DNA from 4 places in the Streptomyces sp. NPDC093065 genome. Region 1 is predicted to be linked to each of the others. Evidence: riboswitches for the same ligand, from Rfam matches in the RefSeq annotation. Region 1 holds a riboswitch; each other region holds the start of a gene.

The links. Region 1 has a riboswitch for cyclic di-AMP ahead of ACIQFU_RS37555 (M23 family metallopeptidase). Riboswitches for the same ligand answer to the same signal wherever they lie in the genome.
Region 2: another riboswitch for cyclic di-AMP. It lies ahead of ACIQFU_RS14845 (C40 family peptidase); the one in region 1 lies ahead of ACIQFU_RS37555 (M23 family metallopeptidase).
Region 3: another riboswitch for cyclic di-AMP. It lies ahead of ACIQFU_RS10875 (peptidoglycan DD-metalloendopeptidase family protein); the one in region 1 lies ahead of ACIQFU_RS37555 (M23 family metallopeptidase).
Region 4: another riboswitch for cyclic di-AMP. It lies ahead of ACIQFU_RS03655 (transglycosylase SLT domain-containing protein); the one in region 1 lies ahead of ACIQFU_RS37555 (M23 family metallopeptidase).

The regions. Positions count from the first base shown of each region.
Region 1 covers NZ_JBIVPJ010000041.1:8,546-13,919, reverse strand. Annotated here, with positions in the region: gene ACIQFU_RS37560 (aldo/keto reductase) at 1-705, opposite strand, end outside; gene ACIQFU_RS37555 (M23 family metallopeptidase) at 866-1,909, opposite strand; cyclic di-AMP (ydaO/yuaA leader) riboswitch at 1,921-2,077, opposite strand; gene ACIQFU_RS37550 (PP2C family protein-serine/threonine phosphatase) at 2,302-3,528, opposite strand; tRNA gene ACIQFU_RS37545 (tRNA-Met) at 3,727-3,800, opposite strand; gene ACIQFU_RS37540 (dihydrofolate reductase family protein) at 3,868-4,998, opposite strand; gene ACIQFU_RS37535 (hypothetical protein) at 5,047-5,374, opposite strand, start outside.
Region 2 covers NZ_JBIVPJ010000007.1:122,554-127,927, reverse strand. Annotated here, with positions in the region: gene ACIQFU_RS14855 (ATP-dependent Clp protease proteolytic subunit) at 108-743, shown strand; gene ACIQFU_RS14850 (hypothetical protein) at 752-1,060, shown strand; cyclic di-AMP (ydaO/yuaA leader) riboswitch at 1,568-1,638, shown strand; gene ACIQFU_RS14845 (C40 family peptidase) at 1,670-2,143, shown strand; gene ACIQFU_RS14840 (ATP-binding protein) at 2,114-2,626, opposite strand; gene ACIQFU_RS14835 (helix-turn-helix domain-containing protein) at 2,843-3,703, shown strand; gene ACIQFU_RS14830 (DUF397 domain-containing protein) at 3,725-3,955, shown strand; gene ACIQFU_RS14825 (8-amino-7-oxononanoate synthase) at 3,998-5,125, opposite strand; gene bioB (biotin synthase BioB) at 5,276-5,374, shown strand, end outside.
Region 3 covers NZ_JBIVPJ010000005.1:3,465-8,838, forward strand. Annotated here, with positions in the region: gene ACIQFU_RS10855 (aspartate aminotransferase family protein) at 1-410, shown strand, start outside; gene ACIQFU_RS10860 (helix-turn-helix domain-containing protein) at 476-1,090, shown strand; gene ACIQFU_RS10865 (DUF6126 family protein) at 1,087-1,206, shown strand; gene ACIQFU_RS10870 (tyrosine-protein phosphatase) at 1,232-2,029, opposite strand; cyclic di-AMP (ydaO/yuaA leader) riboswitch at 2,454-2,611, shown strand; gene ACIQFU_RS10875 (peptidoglycan DD-metalloendopeptidase family protein) at 2,616-3,566, shown strand; gene ACIQFU_RS10880 (SGNH/GDSL hydrolase family protein) at 3,801-4,586, shown strand; gene ACIQFU_RS10885 (TetR/AcrR family transcriptional regulator) at 4,617-5,243, opposite strand.
Region 4 covers NZ_JBIVPJ010000002.1:181,665-187,038, forward strand. Annotated here, with positions in the region: gene ACIQFU_RS03640 (M56 family metallopeptidase) at 1-227, opposite strand, end outside; gene fahA (fumarylacetoacetase) at 634-1,860, opposite strand; gene ACIQFU_RS03650 (HAD family hydrolase) at 2,284-3,093, shown strand; gene ACIQFU_RS03655 (transglycosylase SLT domain-containing protein) at 3,176-3,667, opposite strand; cyclic di-AMP (ydaO/yuaA leader) riboswitch at 3,669-3,824, opposite strand; gene ACIQFU_RS03660 (polyprenyl synthetase family protein) at 4,532-5,374, shown strand, end outside.

The sequences.
Region 1 (5,374 bases):
ACCGCCCGCCCGCGGGCTGTCCACGTCCGTGCCGGGCCGGTACTTGCCGGTGAGGAAGCCGGACGCGAGGGCGTAGTACGGGACGGCGGCGAGACCGGCCTGCTCGGCGAGGTCGCGCAGCCCGCCCTCGTAGGTGTCGCGGGAGACGAGGTTGTAGTGCGGCTGGACGGCGACGTAGCGGGCGAGGCCCTCGCGGTCGGAGAACTCCAGGGACGCCGCGAGCCGTTCGGCGGAGATGTTGGAGGCGGCGATGTGCCGCACCTTCCCGGCCCTCACCAGCTCGTCCAGCGCGCCGATGATCTCCTCGACCGGCACCTCGGGCTTGTCGAAGTGGGTGTAGTAGAGGTCGATGTGGTCGGTGCCCAGACGGCGCAGCGAGGCGTCGGCCGCGGCCTTGATGTTCGCGGCGGACAGGCCGGGGTAGTCGGGGTGCTGGCTGACCTTGGTGGCGAGGACGACGTCGTCACGGTTGCCGCGGGCTGCGAGCCACTGGCCGAGGACGGTCTCGGACTCGCCGCCGCTGTTGCCGTCGACCCAGGCGGAGTAGGAGTCGGCGGTGTCCACGAAGTTGCCGCCCGCCGCGGTGTAGGCGTCGAGGACGGCGAAGGACGTGTCCTGATCGGCGGTCCAGCCGAAGGCGTTGCCGCCGAGGGCGAGAGGGAAGACCTCGAGGTCGGAGGAGCCGAGCTTGCGCAGAGAAGTCATGCAGGGCGTCAATGACCGCACTGGAGCGGGCCATTCCGCAGCGCGCGCAAAGACCTAGCAAAAACCACCGTAAACCCACCGCAAACCGGCAGCCCTGACGTCGGGGGGTTGCCGTCAGGACCGCCGGGGTTCGGCGGGGCGCGTCAGGGGGCGGGGCGGATCAGGGGGTGAGGCCCTTGCTCTGCAGCCAGGCCATCGGGTCGATGCCGGAGCCGTCGGTGGTGTGGACCTCGAGGTGGAGGTGGGCGCCGGTCACGTTGCCGGTGGCGCCGACGCGGCCGATGACGTCACCGGTGGTGACCTTCTGGCCGACGCTGACGTTGATGGACGACTGGTGCGCGTACCAGAGCTCGGTGCCGTCATCGAGGGTGAGCACGGTCTTGTAGCCGTACGACCCGTCCCAGCCGGCCGACGTGATCGTGCCGCTGTGCACCGCCTTGAGCAGGGTGCCCGTGGGGGCGGCGAAGTCGAGGCCGGTGTGGTGGCCGGAGGCCCAGAGGGAACCGGCCTGGTTGAAGGTCGAGGAGATCGTGTACGAGGAGGTCGGCAGCGTGTACTGCTTGGCCAGCTTCGCGAGCCGCTCGGCCTCGGCCTTCTTCGCGGCCTCCTCCTCCGCCTTCTTCTTGGCGGCGGCGGCCTTCTCCTGGGCCTCCTTCTCCGCCTTCGCGGCGGCTTCCGCGGCCTTCTTCTCGGCGGCGGCCTGGGCCTCGGCGGCGGCCTTGGTCTCGACCTGGGCCTGCTGCTGCTCGGCCTGCGCCATGATCCGGGACCGCAGCGACTCACCGGCGCCGCTGGCTCCCGCGTCCTCCGCGGTGTCCGCGGCGACGGCCTGGGTGATGCCGCTGAGCGGGGTGGCGGAACCCTCGGGCTCCGACTCCTCGTCGCCGCCGGGCATGAGCGAGCCCACGTTCGGCAGGTCCGGCATGGAGATGGACACCGGCGGCTTGCCGGTCTGCGCGCTGGCCATGCCGCCCGCGCCGACGGCGGCTATGACACCGACGCCGAGGACGGTGGAGCTGCGGGCGAGTCCGCCGCGCTGCTTGGCGACGCGGTGCCGGCCGCGCACGGGACGGATGGACTCCGCGGTGGGGTTCCACTCCTCCCAGGGGCCCTCTTCGGCGCGGGGGACGTCGTAGCCGAAGGTGTCGGTGCCGTGCCCGGTGGGCACGAACGGGGCCTCGGGGGCAGGCCGGTTGGACGCCACGTGGGCGTACTCCTTTCCTTCCTTCCGCCTACCGGGTTAGCTGACGGGTTCGGAGCAGGAAGGTCTCCTACGGGTGCGTGCCGACCGTGTTTCCACGGCGCCATACGCCCGATTCACCCCAATGTGGTGGTTCCCCGGTTCCCTTGCGGGATTCGGCGCGTGCGCACGGAGCCGCCTTCTGTGACGGCTGGGACGACCGCGCTGCGTTATCGAACGTTAATAGACGCGAGGCTCCGATTCCAAGCCGTTCCTCTTGATCATTAACGGAAACGGCCGGGACGCACCCCTCATGACCGGTGAAAACCGGACGAGTTGACCCGCCCCGAGTATTCCCCTTCACGCCACTTTCTTCTGACGGTGCATCAGTTGTTATGCGGAGGGGGGTCGTACTGTCACGGCTCGTGACAATGATCATGGTTGCCGCGTCGGGGCCGCCGTACGGCGAGCAGGGCCATGTCGTCGGCCATGCCCCCTCCGGAGTGCCGGCGCACGTCCTCGGCGAGGGTGTCGAGCAGGGTCGCCGGATGCCGGAAGACCCGGCCGGTCAGCCGCGTCTGCGGATCGTAGAACTCGCCCTTGGCGTCCCGGGCTTCGGTCAGTCCGTCGGTGTAGAGCAGCAGTGTGGCCCCGCCGGGGAAGTGGGCCTCCTCCGCCCGGTCGGGCCACACGCCCAGATCGCCCATGCCGAGCGGCAGCGCCGACTCGCGGGCGGGCAGCGTGTCCAGGGTGCCGTCTGCGTACAGCAGCAGGGGCGGCGGATGGCCGCGGTTGACGATGCGTACGGTCCCGTCGCCGTGCGGGAGTTCGGCGAGGACGGCGGTGGTGAAGCCCTCGAAGGCGTCGAGTCCGTCCCGCCGGGTGCCCTCGCGCGCCAGCGCCCGCTCAAGGCGCTGCGCCACCGCCTCCAGCGTCGCCTCCTGCTCGGCGGCCTCCCGGAAGGCGCCGATCACCACGGCGACGGCGGCGACCGCACCCATGCCCTTGCCGCGCACGTCGCCGACGATGAGCCGGACGCCGCGGGCGCTGTCCTGCACGGCGTAGAGGTCGCCGCCGATGAAGGCGTCGGCCTGCGCGGCCTCGTAGCAGACGGCGATCTCGAAGCCGGCGATGCGCTCGGCGGGTGCGGGCAGTACGGCACGCTGGGCGGCCTCGGCGATCTCGCGGACGGAGACGAGGCGCTCGCCGGTGCGGCGCACGAGGCCGTTCACGAGGACGGCGAGCACGGCGACCGTCGCGATGGTGATCAGCTCGGTGAGGGAGTCGACGTAGTGGATGACGCCCTTGCCGATCTGCAGCCCGATGACCGAGACCACCACGGCGACGCCGGTGAGCGCCGTGCCGCGCCGCGAGTAGATCGGGGCGGCGACCAGGGGCGCGGCCGTGTAGAGGGGTCCGGCGGTGAAGTACCTCGGGGTGAGGATGTCGTACAGGATGGCCACGGCGATCAGCAGCACGGGGAGCGCGTGCACGAAGGCCCGTCCGTACCCGGTCCGCCGGGGGGACCGTGGCCCGTCGGGAGGCTCTTCGTCTCCGAGGCCCGGGTCGGGCACGGGGTCGCCGGGGAGCCGGCCACCGGCTCTGAGGGCCGCTCCCTCGTCGTCCACGTCACCTGGCCGCACCACTCGTCCCTCGCCACCCCGCACGTCCGCGCGCCGCTTGCCGTCCAGGACTCCAGGTTCGCGGGAGCGGGGGCGGGCGGCGAGCGGTGCGGGGCCGACCGGATGAATCGCGGGATGCGGGAGGGGCGGGGTGCGGGAGGGGAGACGACAAAACACCGAGGGCCGGAACCCTTTCGGATTCCGGCCCTCGGCCTTCAGTAGCGGGGACAGGATTTGAACCTGCGACCTCTGGGTTATGAGCCCAGCGAGCTACCGAGCTGCTCCACCCCGCGCCGTTGTGTTCACTACTGTACGTCATCCGGGGGCCGGAATGCACATCGGTATCTCCCCGCCGGTCCCCTACCCCTCCAGATGGCGGTTCGGCGCCTTGGCCGGCTCCGCGAATTCGGGCAGCACGACGACGGCGGCGCCCCCCGCGGCGAGCACCCCGCTCCCGTCCGCCCCCGCCACGAAGGTGTCCGGCTCCCGCCAGGCCGTGACGACGCGACGCACCCCGGCGTCGAGGATCAGCCGGGCGCAGGGTGCGGGCCGGGAGGCCCGGCGGGCACAGGGTTCGAGACTGCTGTACACGGTGGCGCCCGCAAGCCGCGGCTCCAGGGGACCGAGCTTGGCGAGCGCGGCCTCCTCCGCGTGCACGACGGGGTCGCCACCCTCCCGCGAATACCCCCGCGCCAGCTCGCTCCCGTCGGCGGCGACCACGACGGCCCCCACGCTGAACGCGCTCTCCGACGGCGGGCACAGTCCGGCCAGCTCACAGGCGAGGCGCAGCCAGTGCCGGTCGGCGGCGGCGACCTGGTCGCCGGTCCCGGGTGCGGTGGGCCGGTACCGCATCAGCACGACGTCCTCGATCCGCCGCGTTTCGACCAGCGCGAGCCGCCCGCCCTGGTAGGCGCCGGGCCCGAACAGCCGGGGCGCGGCCGGGTCGCCCACGAACAGCGGCGCGAGGACGAGCTGCAGTTCGTCGGCGAGTTCCTGCTGGAGCAGCTGGGTGTGGACGGTCCCGCCCCCTTCCACCATGAGCCGCCGCACACCCCGACGGTCGTGCAGGAACTCCAGCGCCGCGCGCCAGTCGAGCACCGGCCCCAGGGACACCACATCGGCGCCGCTCCCGAGCCCGCGGGCCCGCCGGGCACCGTCGTCCGTGGTCAGCAGCACCTTCTCCCCGCCCGTGTGCCAGAACCGCGCCGCCGGGTCCAGCTCACCGCTGCCGCTGACGGTGACCTTGAGCGGATACTCCGCCTCCCCGGCCGCAACCCGCGCCGCCCGCCGCTCGGCCGAGTTCACCAGCAGCCGCGGATTGTCCGCCCGGATCGTCCCGGCCCCGACCAGGATCGCGTCGACCGAGGCCCGTACCTCGTCGACCCGGTCGAAGTCGGCGGGGCCGGACAGCAGGAGCCGGTCGGGACCGGTGTCGTCCAGGTAGCCGTCGAGGGAGACGGCGGCGGAGAGGAGGACGTGGGGGAGGGGCATGGGCGGCACTCCGGTAGGGCGAACGGACGGGCTGAGGGACGACCGGGGCTACGTGCCCCAGAGACGGACGAACCGCACCGGCTCCGCCAGGACCTCGCCGGCATGGGGCAGGTCCGCGGTACGTGCGGCGAGCGTCGCCACCGCGAGCCCGGCCGGCGACGCCTGCGCGAACTTCCGGCGGCGCACGGTCCGCTCGTCCACCTCGGGCAGGCACAGCCCCGAGGGGACTTGCGCGACGGCAGCGCGCCGGCTTGCGGGGACGACGTGCTCCCGAAGCGGGATCCACTGACCCTTGGCCCACCGATGCGGCACGACGACGGCCGACAGGGGACGCGGCGAGGGTGACGCCGGCCCGGCCCGGGTCCACCGGCGGACG
Region 2 (5,374 bases), on a different contig from region 1:
CCAGCTTACGGTTTCGCCCGAATCCGCTCCCCGAAAGAGTACGTCCTGTACATTTTTTACGGAGAGAGTGCAGCAGAAGACGGCTCTGCCACGAGAAGGGGTTCACCATGACCCGACCGTCCGCCCGCCATGTCCTGCCCGAGTTCACCGAGCGCACGAGTGCCGGGGCCCGGACGATGGATCCGTACTCCAAGCTGCTCCAGGAGCGGATCGTCTTCCTCGGGACACCGATCGACGAGACCTCCGCGAACGACGTGATGGCGCAGTTCATGTACCTGGAGCACCAGGCGCCGGACCGCGACATCGAGTTGTACGTCAACTCCCCCGGCGGCTCCTTCACCGCCATGACGGCGATCTACGACACGATGCGCTACGTCACCTGCGACGTGGCGACGACCTGCCTCGGACAGGCCGGTTCGTCCGCCGCGGTGCTGCTGGCGGCGGGCACCCCGGGCAAGCGTGCCGTGCTGCCCGGCGCCCGGGTGGTGATCCGCCAGCCGGCGCTGACCGAACCGGTGGAGGGACAGGCGAGCGACCTGGCCGTCCACGCCGCCGAACTGGTCCGCATCCGCGCCCGTCTGGAGGAGATCCTCGTACGGCACACGGGCCGCACTCCCGGGCAAGTGAACGCGGACATCGAGCGGGACACGATCCTCGACGCCCAACAGGCGCTGGAATACGGCCTGGTGGACCGGATCGTGCCGGACCGCAGGACGCCGTCGGCCACGCCCGGCGCGAGGTGACCGGGCCGGTGCTGCCACCCGAGTTGCCGCCGCTGCCCGCTCTGACCCGCGCCGAGGCGGAGGTCGTCGACCGCTATCTGGACGTCGTCGACCTGCTGGGCCGCATCAACCCCGGGCGGGACGGCGACACGTACCGCGGACTGCGGGCCGCCCAGGCGCTGGTCGGCAAGGCGACGGCGCTGCGGGACGCGCTGGCGCTGATGCACCGACGCGGCGAGACGGAGGTGCACGCCACCACCCTGGCCCGGGCGCTGCGGGTGCTGGACGGCGAGCGGCGGACGGCACGGGTCGGCCTTCCGCCCTGTTCCGGGAGCTGAGAAGGCCGGCGCCTCGTCGTCCCGAGCCGCATCGTCCCGAGCCGTATCGCCCGAGCCGGAACAAGCCGGATCCGATCTGAATCCGATCCGAAACGGACTGTTCCGAAACGGACCAAACGGCGTACCCCCTTTCGGCGTAGGAACACCTCCGATTCGCAACCGGTCGAAGTTGCGGCGCCCGTGCCCACGGCTTGCGGATCGCGCCGCTGCGCCGCTGGTCCCGGGGCCGCCGCCGCACTCGACGACTCCTCGGACGGGAGGGCGCCAACCCGAACGGATGAACGGCACGTAACAACACAAAGAGCACGTTCCGTTGGGAATTCCCCGTGGGGCGGGACAAGATCCGTGACTGACGACAAGCCCCCGCCGCAGCGGCGGGGCGGTCCGGGCGGACGCCGAGTCCTGCCGCCGTCCGGACGACCGGTCGCAAGGGAAGTGGATCGGCAGGAGTGGAGGACCCGAGCACGACGGGTCGCCGGACCGGCCGCCTCCGCGAGAGGCACCGGTCCCAGCGGCCCTTGGGGTGAAGCCGCACACGTGCGGCCGGGCAACTTCGCCAGCCCGAATCCGACAGGTCATCCTTCACAGGCGGCTGACGAAGGGTTGCGCATGTCCGCGCTCAATCGTGTCCCGTCCCTGATGGCTCGTGCCGGTACGGCCTCGGCCCTCACCCTCGCCGCCGTGGGCGGCTCCGTCGTGGTCCCCGGTGCCGCCGCCGAGGCGGCCGCGGCGAGCCATGCGACGAAAGCCCTCAAGATCGCGGCTTCCAAGAAGGGCGCCCCGTACCGATGGGGCGCCACCGGCCCCTCCCGGTTCGACTGTTCCGGCCTGACGCTGTACTCGTTCAAGAAGGCCGGCAAGAAACTGCCGCGCACGGCGGCCCAGCAGTACAACAAGACCAGCCGCGTCTCCGTGACCAACCGCAAGGCCGGAGACCTCGTGTTCTTCCACTCCGGCAGCAGCGTCTACCACGTCGGCATCTACGCCGGGAAGGGCAGGATCTGGCACGCGCCGAAGACCGGCGCCGTGGTGCGCCTGGAGAAGATCTGGACGTCAAGCGTCTGGTACGGCCGGGTCAAGTAGTCCGCCCGCGGGGGTGACGGCGTTCTGGGCCGCCGTCACCCCCGCGGGTGCGGCCGGCCGGTCCGGGGGCGTCCAGGGCAGCTCGATCGAGACGGTCTTGCCGCCCTCGCCTGTGGGCCGGACCCTCAGCCTGCCGCCGCACTCGGCGGTCAGCCAGCGGATGATCACCATGCCCCGCCCGTTGTCCTGCTGCACGGCCGCGGGCAGGCGCTTGGGGAAGCGCGGATGGCTGTCGGTGACACCGACGCGCAGCCGCTCGTCGCGGTCGAGGACCAGGTCCACCGTGAAGGTGGGCGACTGCCCCAACGTGTGCTGGACCGCGTTGGTCGCCAGTTCGGACACGACGAGCCGGACGGTCTCGGACAGGTCGGCGTCGGCCGGCAGCCCCCATTCCGCCAGAGTGCCGACCACGTAGGTCCGCGCGGCGGCCACCGAGGCGGGATCGCTCGGCAGAGTGACGGATGCTTCCAGATGGTCTGCCATGGCGACGTCGTCCCTTTCTCACGGGACCGCAGGCCCGACACGGAGCGGATGGTTCGAGTACGGTCCCGGACTGGTGCTTCGCCGCCAGACTGCCATCACCAGGCCCGCGAAGGGCGGCGATCCACCAAGATATGCATATATCTGTCGCTCGAAGCGGTGAACTCTGCGACGGCAGAGCGTATTTGGGCGGCTCATAAGGAGTAAGGGAGTTGTCCCATGCAGCACGGTCCCGTGGTGCGCCGCCGGAAGCTGGGCGCGGAACTGCGCGCCCTGCGCACAGCGGCGGGCATCACCAGCGGCGAGGCGGCCCGGCTCGTGGGCTGGCACCAGTCGAAGGTCAGCCGGATCGAGACCGGGACGAGCGGCACGAAACCGGCCGACGTGCGGTTACTGCTGGACGTCTACGGCGTGCGCGACGAGCAGTTGCGGGGGCTGCTGGTGACGCTGGCGCACCAGGACGGGGCGGGCGGCCGCAACCACTGGTGGCACGCCTACCGCGGGGTGCTGCCCCCGACCTACCGGGACTTCATCAGCCTGGAGTCGCAGGCCAGCGCCATGCGCACACTGGAGACCACCGTGGTCCCCGGCCTGCTCCAGACGCCGGAGTACGCCCGCGCGGTGACGCGGGCCGCGGTGGACGGACTGCCGGAGGAGCGGCTGGACACTCTGGTGGAGGTCCGGCTGGCCCGGCAGGACGTGCTGCGGGCACAGCCGCCGTTGGCGCTGAGCGCGGTCCTGGACGAGGCGGTGCTGCGCCGGGAGGTGGGCGGGCCGGGGGTGATGGACCGTCAACTGACCAGACTGGTCGAGGCCGCGCGGCTCCCCCATGTCCGGCTCCAGGTGCTGCCGTTCGCCGCCGGGGCGCACATCGGTGTCACCGGCCCTTTCGTAATCTTCTCTTTTTCGAGCACTTCTGATCTCGACGTGGTTGTTCTCGACCACTTGACGAGTAGCCTGCACCTCGAACGGAAAGAAGACCTAGAGGCCTACACCGAGGCCTTCAACGCCCTTCTGATCCATGCCCTTTCGCCCGAGGACTCGTTGGACTTCATCGCCGCGACCGCGGCAGGCGCGTAAGGAGGCACCATGTCAGGCTCCATGTCCGAACTTCCGCGGAACATCCCTGTCAGCACCGATATGACCGGCGCCCGGTGGCTGCGCAGCAGTTACAGCACCGGCGCGAACAACTGCGTGGAGACGGCTCGTCCGTCGGCCGGTCCCTGCGCCGGACTGCTCGCCGTGCGCGACTCCAAGAATCCGGCAGGCCCCGCCCTGCTCTTCTCCCCCGGGAGCTGGACGGCGTTCACCGCCTGCGTCCACCGCGGCTGACCACGCCGGGCGCCGGACGACGCACGGCCGTGTCACGCCGACTCATGGCCGCGTTTCGCCGATCACCCGTACAGCACGTTCGATCTGATCCCCGGAGAGGTCCCCGCGAGCGGTCAGCCTGAGCCGTGAGATCCCGTCGGGCACGGACGGAGGGCGGAAACAGCCCACGGACAGGCCGGCCGCACGGCAGTCGGCCGCCCATCGCACGGCCTCCTCCGGGGAGGGCGCACGCACCGAGACGACCGCGGCGTCCGGACGTACCGCGTCCAGACCTGCGGCGGTCAGGCGTGCGTGCAGTTCACCGGCGACGGCACGGGCCCGTGCCGCGCGCTCCGGCTCGCGGCCGAGCAGCCTGAGCGCCGCAAGGGCCGCTCCCGCCGCGGCGGGGGCGAGTCCGGTGTCGAAGATGAACGTGCGGGCCGCGTTGACCAGGTGGTCGACGACCCGGGCGGGCCCCAGCACGGCGCCGCCCTGGGCGCCGAGCGACTTGGACAGCGTGACGGTCACGACGACGTCGTCCCGGCCCGCGAGTCCCGCGCCCTGCGGTGCGCCCCGGCCGCCGTCGCCGAGGACGCCGAGGCCGTGGGCGTCGTCGACGACCAGTCCGGCGCCGTGTTCCCGGCACGCCTCGGCGAGCGCGGCCAGGGGCGCGGCGTCGCCGTCGACCGAGAAGACCGTGTCGGAGACGGCCACGGCGGGTCCGTCGTGCGTCGTCAATGCCTTGCGCACGGCGTCCGGGTCGGCGTGTCCCACGACCTGCGTGGTGCCCCGGGCGAGCCGGCAGCCGTCGATCAGGGAGGCGTGGTTGCCCGCGTCGGAGACGACAAGAGTGCCGTGCGGTGCCAGCGCGGTGACCGCGGCGAGGTTGGCCGCGTAGCCGGAGGAGAAGACCAGCGCTGCCCCGAACCCGCAGAACTCGGCCAGCTCCCGCTCGAGTTCGGTGTGCAGTGCGGTCGTGCCGGTCACGAGGCGCGAGCCGGTCGCGCCGCCGCCCCAGGTCCGCGCGGCCCGGACCGCTCCTTCGACGACCTCCGGGTGACGGGCCAGTCCCAGGTAGTCGTTGCTCGCCAGGTCCAGCAGCGGGGACTGCGCCGGACGGCGGCGCAGCACCCGTACGAGTCCCGCCTCGCGGCGCGCCCGGTCCTGCTCGTCGATCCAGCCGAACGCCATGGGGCGGTCCTCCGGGGTTTTGTAGGCAATGAACAGACATTAGCGGTCCGGCCACCCCCGCGAGGTGTGGCAATACCCACACGTCGATCTGTCAGTGTTGTGCAAAGTCTCCTTGGCCGCGGACGGCCCCTTAGGACAGGATCGGCTCTCATGGACCTGCTGAACACGCTGGTGGACAAGGGGCTTCGGCGCGAGTCGCCGACCCGCGAGGAGGCACTCGCCGTCCTCGCCACTTCCGACGACGACCTG
Region 3 (5,374 bases), on a different contig from region 1:
CGAACGCCGCCGCGGTGGGGGAGCGGCTGAAGTCCCGGCTGGCCGCGCTGGTGGACCGCTACGAACTGCTCGCCGACGTCCGGGGCCGCGGACTGATGATCGGCATCGAGTTCGGCCGGCCCAGCTCCCTGAGGCTGCGCAGCCGCTGGACGATGCTGCAGGCCGCGCGGAAGGGGCTGTTCGCGCAGATGGTGGTCGTGCCGCTGCTGCAGCGTCACCGGATCCTGACCCAGGTGTCCGGCGACCACCTGGAGGTGATCAAGCTGATCCCGCCGCTGATCATCGACACCGACGACGCCGACCGGTTCGTCGACGCCTTCACCGAGGTGATGGAGGACGCGCACAGTGGCGGTGGCCTGATGTGGGACTTCGGCAAGACCCTGGTCAAGCAGGCGGTGGCCAACCGATGAGTGGGTCCGTTTGCCTCTGAGGCAAGGAATTTGCCTCGCGGGCAAGGATCGGGCTGAATGGACGCATGAGCTCCTCCGAGACCGGCCCCGCCGAGGGGGCGGTCGCCGCCGTCGCGCCCCAGCTGCGTGAGCTGCGGCGGCGGGCCGCCCTCACCCTCGAGGCGGCGGCCCGTGCCGCGGGGCTGTCACCCGCCCACCTCTCCCGTCTGGAGACCGGGCAGCGCCAGCCCTCACTGCCGATGCTGCTCGCCCTCGCCCGCATCTACGGTACGACCGTCGCCGAGCTGCTGGGCGAGACGGCCGCCGACCGTGACGCCGTCGTGCGCGGCGCCGGCATGGAGCCCACCACCGCGGGCGGCTGGACGTACTGGCAGGCGGGCGCGCCGGGCCGCGGCATGCAGGCCCTGCGCGTCCAGGTGCCCCACGGCTCCCAGGGCGACGTCGTGCGGGTGCACCCCGGCGAGGAGTGGCTGCACGTCCTCAGGGGGCGGCTGCGGCTGCGTCTCGGGGACACCGAGCACCGGCTCACCGCGGGGGACAGTGCCCACTTCGACTCCATGACCCCGCACCGGATCGCGGCCGAGGACCCCGACGGGGTCGAGCTGCTCTTCGTCCACACCCTGCTGCAGAGCCCGACGGCCGCGCTGTGCCTCGGCCCGACCCCTGGAGAGACGCCATGAGTGCCATCGAGGACAAGTTCCCGCGCGCCCTGTGGGTGCGGCTGGTCATCTACATCGCCCTGGGGCACGTCTTCGGCGGCTTCCTCTACCTGCTGTTCGAGGTGGGCGGCAAGTAGAGCCGTCCGCGAGCGGGTGGCTCAGTCAGTCCACCATCCGCTCGCGCAGCCGCTCCCGGGTGCCCGGAGAGAGCCGCAGCCCCTGCTCCAAGTAGGCGTCGACGCCGCCCCACGTGTCCTCGATCGTCTCGAAGGCCGCGGCCAGGTACTCGGCGCGCGCGTCGAACAGGGGGCTGAGCAGCTCCATGACCTCGGGGGAGTAGGCGGAGGCGGCGGAGCCGCTGCGGCGCACCTTGTAGCGCCGGTGCGTGGCGTTCGACTTCAGGTAGTCCTCGACGACGGCCTCGCGCTCGACGCCCAGCGCGAGCAGGGTGACCGCGACCGACAGACCCGCCCGGTCCTTGCCGGCCGCGCAGTGCATCAGCGCGGGGACGCTGTCCTCGGCGAGCGCGTGCAGGACCCGGGAGTGCTCGGCCGTGCGCTCCGTCATGATCAGTCGGTAGGAGCCGACCATCCGGTCGACACCCTTGCCGTCGGCCAGGATGTCCCGCAGCTGGTCGAGGTCTCCGTCGCGGACCATCTTCCAGAACTCGGCGCCGTCGGCCGGGTCGCTCAGCGGCAGATTCACATTGCGCACGCCCGGCAGCTCGACGTCCGGGCCGTCGAGCTTCTGGTCGGCCGCGTTGCGGAAGTCGAAGATCGTGTGCAGGCCCAGCGAGGTCAGGAACGCGGCGTCCTCCCCCGTGGCGTGTGCCAGGTGGCCGCTGCGGAACAGCACCCCCTGTCGCACCCGCCGACCGTCCACGGTCGGCAGTCCGCCCACGTCCCGGAAGTTGCGCACCCCGGTCAGCTCGGGTTCGGTCGACGGGACCTGCTGCGTCACGGGGACTCCTCCCACTCCGCCCCGCCGTCGCTGCTCGCCGGCGGGCACCACTCGACGATACGGCATGACCGATGCGCGAAACCGTTCGAGGAGGGGCATTGTGGGCCGGTAAAGGCATTCTGTCCGAATTGGCGGCTTGGTTATAACTGGCCCTGAAATGGCGGAGGGTGGGAAAGGGGCGCGTGAGCAGCGTCATATCCGTGACCGAGCGTTGTCCGTCATGTTCACGTAATTCGACTGCTTCTCAAGGGCATTCAGAGAAAGCGGTGCGACGGAAATCGACGCAGGGTTACCGGTTGTTCCCGTAAAGGATCAATCGAAACGCCCGTCGCGGGAACCTCTCGCTTGTCCCTGCGCGTCCTGGTCCCTTACGTTCACCACCGATCCGGACGGACGCCTAATCCTGCCGCCGACCGGAGCCCGCACTCATCCACCACCCGTACACGGCAGGAGCGGGGGACCCACAGGTAGAACTGCCTGTTCCGGTTCCCGGAACGGCTTGGGGTAAAGCCGCGTTTCGGCGCGGCCGGGCATCTCCAGCCCGCACCCGACAGCTCACCTCGCAGGCGCCGGAGAGGAATTCGCCATGCCCGCGAAGGGTAAGCACCGCCGTACCAGGGCCATGCGCCTGACCCGCACCATCGCCGTCGCCGGAACCGGTGGCGCCGCGCTCGCACTCCCGCTGATGGGCGCCGCCTCCGCCAACGCCGCCCCCGCGCACTCGGTTTCCGAGCAGGCCGTGCAGTCCATCGCGACGTCGGCCAAGAAGTCCGCCGCCGGCGGTACCGAGAAGAACTCGGATTCCCGGACGTACACCGTGAAGAGCGGTGACTACCTTTCGAAGATCGCCGACGACCAGCACGTCGACGGCGGCTGGAAGAAGCTCTACGCGGACAACCGCGAGGCCGTCGGGTCCGACCCGTCGCTGATCCACCCCGGCCTCGAACTGTCGATCGCCGGCCAGGCCGCCAAGTCGTCGGCGCCGTCCTCCGCGCAGTCGCAGAAGCCCGCCGAGAAGCCCGCCGCCGAGAAGCCGGCCCAGAAGTCGACGGACGCGGCGAAGACCTCCTCGGACGCCTCCGGCTCCTCGGAGTCCTCGAACACCGGCACCCAGTCCACGGGCACCACCAGCGGCTACACCTCCCCCGTCGCGGGCGGCACCGTCGGTACCCCGTACCACCAGTCCGGCAGCATGTGGTCCAGCGGCTACCACACCGGCACCGACTTCGTCGTTCCGACCGGCACCTCGCTGAAGGCCGTCGGCGCGGGCACCGTCGTCTCGGCCGGCTGGGGTGGCGCGTACGGCAACCAGGTCGTCATCAAGCTCGACGAGGGCCACTACGCCCAGTACGCCCACCTCTCCTCGCTCTCCGTCTCCGCCGGTCAGTCGGTGACGGCGGGTCAGCAGGTCGGCCTCTCGGGCGCCACCGGCAACGTGACCGGCCCGCACCTGCACTTCGAGATCCGCACCACGCCGGACTACGGCTCGGACATCGACCCGGTCGCTTTCCTGCGCTCGCACGGCGTCTCCGTCTGACGACCGGCTGACGCAGCCTCCGCGCCCCGAAGGGCGGACCCCGATCCCCGGGTCCGGCCTTCGGTGTGTCCGGAGACCGGTACCTGCGGACCCCGTCGTATTCCGGAATTGACGAACACTTTAGGCGTGGCCTTTCTCACCGCCCGTCAATCCCTTCCTACGGTCGCGTAGGTCACATTCCAAGGTGAATCATGGGCCGACGTGGCAGACGATTCGAAGAGTGACAGCAGAGCAGTGATCGGGTCGTACGTGGCGGTGGGGGACAGCTTCACCGAAGGCGTCGGCGACCCCGGCCCCGACGGGGCGTTCGTCGGCTGGGCCGACCGACTGGCCGTACTGCTCGCGGACCGGCGCCCCGAGGGCGACTTCACGTACACGAACCTCGCCGTGCGCGGCAGGCTCCTCGACCAGATCGTGGCGGAACAGGTCCCGCGGGTCGACGCCCTCGCGCCCGACCTGGTCTCGTTCGTGGCGGGCGGCAACGACATCATCCGGCCCGGCACCGACCCCGACGAGGTCGCCGAGCGGTTCGAGCAGGCGGTGGCCGCGCTGACCGCCGCGGCCGGCACCGTCCTGGTGAGCACGGGCTTCGACACTCGTGGGGTGCCCGTCCTCAAACATCTGCGCGGCAAGATCGCCACGTACAACGGGCACGTCCGTGCCATCGCCGACCGCTACGGCTGCCCGGTGCTCGACCTGTGGTCGCTGCGCAGCGTCCAGGACCGCAGGGCGTGGGACGCCGACCGGCTGCACCTGTCGCCGGAGGGCCACACCCGCGTGGCGCTCCGCGCCGGACAGGCCCTCGGCCTGCGCGTCCCGGCCGACCCGGACCAGCTCTGGCCGCCCCTGCCGCCCCGCGGCACGCTGGACGTGCGGCGCGACGACGTGCACTGGGCGCGCGAGTACCTGGTCCCGTGGATCGGGCGCCGGCTGCGCGGCGAGTCGTCGGGCGACCATGTGACGGCCAAGGGAACGCTGTCGCCGGACGACATCAAGACGCGGATCGCCGCGGTGGCCTGAAGCGGGGGCGGGCGGCCGGCGCCCGTGCGGTCATCCCGGACGTCGCGCGGCTGTCAGGGCCGCCCGCTCCAGGCCCAGTTCCCGGGCCAGCGCCTCGTCCACCCACTCCTGCGCCCGGGCCCGCGACACCGTGCCCGCGTACGACGTGAGCTGTACCGCCAGCCCGTCCAGCAGCGCCGTGAGACGCAGGGCGGCGGCGTCCGGCTCGGGGCAGGAGAACTCACCGGCGGCCGCGCCCTCAGCGATGACCTCGGCGATCGCCGTCTTCCACTGGCGGTCCAGCTCGCGCGTGACCTCCCGCAGCGCGGGTTCGCGCGGCGCCGCCGCCCACCCCTCGATCCACAGCCGCCAGCCCTTGGCCTGACCGGTCGGCGCGTACCACCGCACGGCCGCCCGCAGGCGCCGAAGCGCCGTCGTACGACGGACGAGCAGCCTGCGGAGATGGGCGAGATCGGCCTCGGCGGCGTGGGTGAACGCGGCGGCGACGAGCCGCTCCTTCGTGGAGAAGTGATAGAGCACCAGGGCGTTGCTGACACCGAGCGCGGCGGCCACGTCGGCGATCCGCAACGCCGCCACGCCCCGCGCCGATATCTGTTCGATGGCCGCGCGCAGCAGCTCCTCGCGCCGCTCCGCCACGCTCAACCGGACTCTCCCCACGCACGTCACCCTATACAGGCCCCGTACGTGCGGTGACGCCCTGCCGGTCCGTCGTGAACCGGGAACACGGATGTGACATCCGTCGTTCGAGGTGACGTAGGACGAGACGAACATGATGAGAGCCTGAACCA
Region 4 (5,374 bases), on a different contig from region 1:
GGCGGCGCCGGAGCGAAGAGCTGGGCGCGGACGGTGCCGAAGACGGCGGTGGCGCCGAGGACGAGGCCGGTCAGACAGCACAGCAGAACGGTGGCGACCAGGCACTGCCACACCCACAGTGCGACCACGGGATCCCGCTCGGGCCACGCGGAGCGGGTCAGCGCGCGAGGCACCGGCACCGCGGCGGTCACGGCGACGACGAACAGCAGGAGCAGGCAGACGGTCATGCCACTGGCTCCGGATCCTGGTCGAAGGATGGGCGGCTCTGGCTGTAAAGGGGTGGTGCGGGCCGGTCCGTGCGCGCACACCGCCCGACGCCAGTATGACGTGGCCGGGCGGTGTGGGTCAGGGGTCGGCGGGCACCGGATCCGGAAACCCGGGCGTGCGGACCTTGGGGCTTCGGATGCCGCAGCCCCGCAGCCCCGCAGCCCGCCCCCGAAGCCCCCGGCCCCAGCCCGCCGTCCGTCCGCCGACGGTCCGTCGTCCGCCGTCCGACCGCCGTCCGTCCGTCGTCCGCCGTCCGACCGCCGTCCGTCCGTCGTCCGCCGTCCGACCGCCGTCCGTCCGTCGTCCGCCGACCGTCCGTCGTCCGACCGCCATCCGCCGACCGTTGGCCGTCAGCCGGCCGTGCCGTCAGGCGTCCCGCCCGACCACCCGCCCCGTGACCTCGCCCAGCCCCACCCGGACGCCGTCCGGACCCGGCGCCCAGGCCGACAGGGTCACCACGTCCCCGTCCTCCAGGAACGTCCGCTTGCCGTCCGGGAGTTCCAGCGGGTCGCGGCCGTTCCAGGTCAGTTCGAGCAGCGACCCGCGCTCCCGCTCGGTGGGCCCGCTCACCGTGCCGGAGCCGTAGAGGTCGCCGGTGCGCAGCGAGGCGCCGTTGACCGTCATGTGGGCCAACTGCTGGGCGGCCGTCCAGTACATGGTGGAGAACGGCGGCTCGGAGACCATGTGGTCGTTGATGGCGACCGAGATCCGCAGGTCGTACCCGCCGGGACCGTCCTGGTCGTCCTTCGTGTCGTCCAGGTAGGGAAGCAGCTCGTGCGTGCGCTCGGGCGGCGCCACCCGTGCCTCGTCCAGGGCGTCCAGCGGGGTGATCCAGGCGGACACCGACGTGGCGAAGGACTTGCCGAGGAAGGGGCCGAGGGGCACGTACTCCCAGGCCTGGACGTCCCGTGCGGACCAGTCGTTGAGCAGGCAGAGCCCGAAGACGTGCTCGCGGAAGTCGCCGAGCCCCACCGTGCTGCCCTGGCCCGACGGCACGCCCACCACGAAGCCGACCTCGGCCTCGATGTCGAGCCGGACGGACGGGCCGAAGACGGGAGCGGCGTCGGCCGGAGCCTTGCGCTGCCCCGACGGGCGTACGACGTCCGTGCCGGAGACGACGACCGTGCCGGAGCGGCCGTGGTAGCCGATCGGGAGGTGCTTCCAGTTCGGGGTGAGGGAGTCGGCGGCGTCGGGGCGGAAGATCTGGCCGACGTTGCGGGCGTGGTTCTCCGAGGCGTAGAAGTCGACGTAGTCGGCGACCTCGAAGGGCAGGTGCAGGGTCACCGACGACAGCGGGTGGAAGAGGGGTTCGAGGGTCTCGCGGTGGGACGGGACCGTCACCCACGCCGTCAGTGCGCGCCGCACGTCCGACCAGGCCGTGCGCCCGGCGGCCAGCAGCGGGTTGAGGGTGGGCCGCGCGAGCAGGGACGCGTACGGCGAGCCGAGCGCGTGGGCCGCCGCGCCCGCGTCGAGGACGTGGTCGCCGAGCCGGACGCCCACCGTCCGGTCCCGCGAACCGGGGATCGAGAACACGCCGTACGGAAGGTTGTGCGGGCCGAAGGGATCGCCCTCGGGGACATCGAAGGGGGGCATCGGGTGCTGCCTCGCTTTCGTGCTCGCCATGTGCGCCGTGCGCGCCGTGTGTGCTGGGTGCTGCGGATGCCCGCGGGTCACGGGGTCGGTGTGTGCCGCGTGACACGTGGTCGGGCCACACGTTACGGGTGACATACCGGTCTTGGGCAGTGCGGCGGGAGGTGGCGCCGCCTGGCGGGGCCCGATCGAGGCGGCGCGGCGGCCGGGGTCCGGGGCGGGGCCGGGGCACCGGCGGGTGGCGGTCCGTTCCGTCGCCAACCGGTGCAGAGGCCCTGAACCGGCTTTAGCCGATGATGTGTCAGGTTTTGGACATGATCGGGCGTCCGCGTGCATCCGCGTGCGGGTTCGAACACGCTCGCTACGTCCTCGTTCGGAAGCGGTCGCGGGTGAGTCGGACGGGTGCGGTGTCCGTATTCTCTGATCATGGACCGCACCGCATATTCACTCGTCGCCACCGACCTGGACGGCACGCTGCTCCGCGGCGACGACACCGTCTCCGAACGGTCGCTGGCCGCGCTGGCGCGGGTCGCCGGGGCGGGTGCGCGGCACCTGGTGGTGACGGGGCGCCCGGCTCCCCGGGTGCGCTCCCTGCTCGACGGCCTCGGCTGCACGGGGCTCGCGGTGTGCGGGCAGGGCGCGCAGGTGTACGACGCCGGTGCGCACCGGATGCTGTGGTCGGTCACCCTGGACCGGGAGCTGGCCGAGACCGCGCTCGGCAAGATCGAGGCCGAGGTCGGCCAGGTGTACGCCGCCGTCGACCAGGACGGCGTCGACGGGCTGACGCTCATCGAGCCGGGCTACCTGATGCCCCACCCCACCCTGCCCGCGGTGCGTGTCGAGCGGCGCGAGGAGCTGTGGAGCATGCCGATCAGCAAGGTGCTGCTGCGCCATCCGGACCTGACCGACGACGAGTTGGCGGCGACGGCGCGTGCGGTGGTCGGTTCCCTCGCGACGGTCACCATGTCGGGGCCCGGCACGGTGGAGCTCCAGCCGTGCGGCATCACCAAGGCGACCGGCCTGGCGCTGGCCGCCGAGCACCTGGGTCTTCAGCGGCGCCGGACGATCGCCTTCGGCGACATGCCCAACGACATTCCCATGTTCCAGTGGGCGGCCCACGGCGTCGCCATGGCCGGCGCCCACCCCGAACTCAAGGCGGTGGCCGACGAGGTCACCACGACGAACGAGGACGACGGCGTGGCCGTCGTCCTCGAGCGGATCTTCGGTACTTCTTAGGACGTCCCGGGCCCACGGCTTGGGACGTCCCGGGCCCACGGCCTCTCAGCGGGGCTCGGGACGCCTTGGTGCCCGGTGCGGCTCAGTACGCGCTGAAGACGTTGTCCATCGAGCCGTAGCGGTCGGCCGCGTAGTTGCAGGCGGCGGTGATGTTGGCGACCGGGTCGTACGGGTCCCAGGAGGTGCCCTCCACGTGGTACGCCTGGAAGGTCGGGTCGATCACCTGGAGCAGGCCCTTGGACGGGGTGCCGTTGACGGCGTTGATGTCCCAGTTGTTGATGGCGAGCGGGTTGCCGGAGGACTCACGCATGATGTTGCGGTGAATGCCCTCGTAGGTCCCGGGGATGCCGTGCTGCGCCATGATGTCGAGCGACTCGCGGATCCAGCCGTCGAGGTTGTCCGGGTACGCCGTGGCCGCCGTGGTGGCGGTCGTGGCGGCGGCCGGGGTGGCCGCGGAGGCGGTGGCGGCGCCGACGAGCGGCAGTGCGAGCACCGCGGCGGCGGTGCCGGCCAGCGTGAGCTTGCGGGCGAGGCGGCCGGTACGGGCGTGACGGTTCTGACCGTTGGCAGACATGTGTCCCTCTCCTTACGCCTGCGAGGTGAGCTGTCGGGTTCGGGCGGGGAGGTGCCCGGCCGCGCCCTGACGGGTACGGCTTCACCCCGAGCCGCTCCGGTGGTGACCGGTGCGGCGACTTACCTGGGTCCCCCGCTCCTGCCGGCGAGTTTGTTGGGTGGATGACTGTGCGACCGGGCGGTGGCAGGATTCGGCGTCCGCCCGACAGGCCGGGAACGTATGCGAGAGCACATGTCCGAAACAAGTGCAGGAATCACCCAACATGCCTGTTGACCTTGGTCTGAGGCGTTTGAGGCTCTTGATCCTTTGCGGTTACCAAGCCCCAACTGGCTTGCGGGGCAAAGGGAGGGCACAGGTTGTGGCGAGGTTGCCCGCGGGTGGACCGGAGTGAGTCAACTCACTGGCCTCAACAAGCGCGGCAAAACGGGCATTAACCTCAATCGTTCGCCAACCGGCCACGGGTGAGGACGGCTTCGGGTGTCGGGCGCAGAGGAAGGGGAAACGGGGGTGGAGGGTGAAGCCGGGAGGCGGGGCGGGAGGCGTGAGGTGCCGGTGCGGGCGCGGCGTCGATCGGGTGACGTTCTCGGAGTGCGGGCCGTTGGGAGGAGTGATGGGATCTTGGACGGTGGCCACCGGCCCGCTCGCCCCCCGGGGTCCGGCTCGTCCCCTCCGGCGATATCAGTCAAAATCTGCTCATATCACCTGATCAAAAACATACCGTTCATGATCTGATACCGACCGGCCTGTAACGGTGGGCGCTAGCGGTGATCGAAACGTGACCGGATACGCTGACTTGAGTGGTGGCAGCGACCTATCGACAAACCAGGTAATCGCCAGTAGACACCAGCAGACAGGAGACCCCTCGTGACCGTCGTCGGGCCGTTCGGGCTGAGCGTGCGGGACCAGGCTCTGGAAGCCGATGTCCAGGCCGGATTGGTTGCTGTCGAGGAAGGGTTGCTTGAGGCAACCAAAAGCGAGGTTCCGTTCATCACAGAGGCCGCCCAGCACCTGGTGCGGGCCGGCGGGAAACGGTTCCGGCCGCTGCTGGTGATGCTCTCGGCCCAGTTCGGCGACCGCTACGCCCCGGGCATCGTGCCCTCGGCCGTGGTCGTGGAGCTGACCCACCTCGCCACGCTCTACCACGACGACGTGATGGACGAGGCCGCCGTGCGGCGCGGGGTGCCCAGCGCGAACACCCGCTGGGACAACTCGGTCGCGGTCCTCACCGGCGACTTCCTCTTCGCCCGTGCCTCCCAGATCCTCGCCGACCTCGGACCCGAGGCGGTCCGGGTCCAGGCCCTCGCGTTCGAGCGGCTGGTCACCGGCCAGATCCTGGAGACGGCGGGACCGCAGGACGGCCGCGACCCGGTCGACCACTACCTCGACGTGCTGGGCGGCAAGACGGGCTCGCTGGTGGCGGTCTCCTGCCGGTTCGGCGCGATGATGTCCGGCGCCGACGAGACGGTGGTGGACGTGCTGACCCAGTACGGCGAGCGGCTCGGCGTCGCCTTCCAGCTCGCGGACGACGTCCTGGACATCGCCTCCGACTCCGACGAGTCCGGCAAGACGCCCGGCACCGACCTGCGCGAGGGCATCCCCACCCTGCCCGTACTGCGGCTGCGCGAGCGGGCGGCCCGGCTGGGGCTCGCCGAGGACGTCGCCCTGTGCGAGCTGCTCGACTCCGACCTGAGCGACGACGCCCGGCAC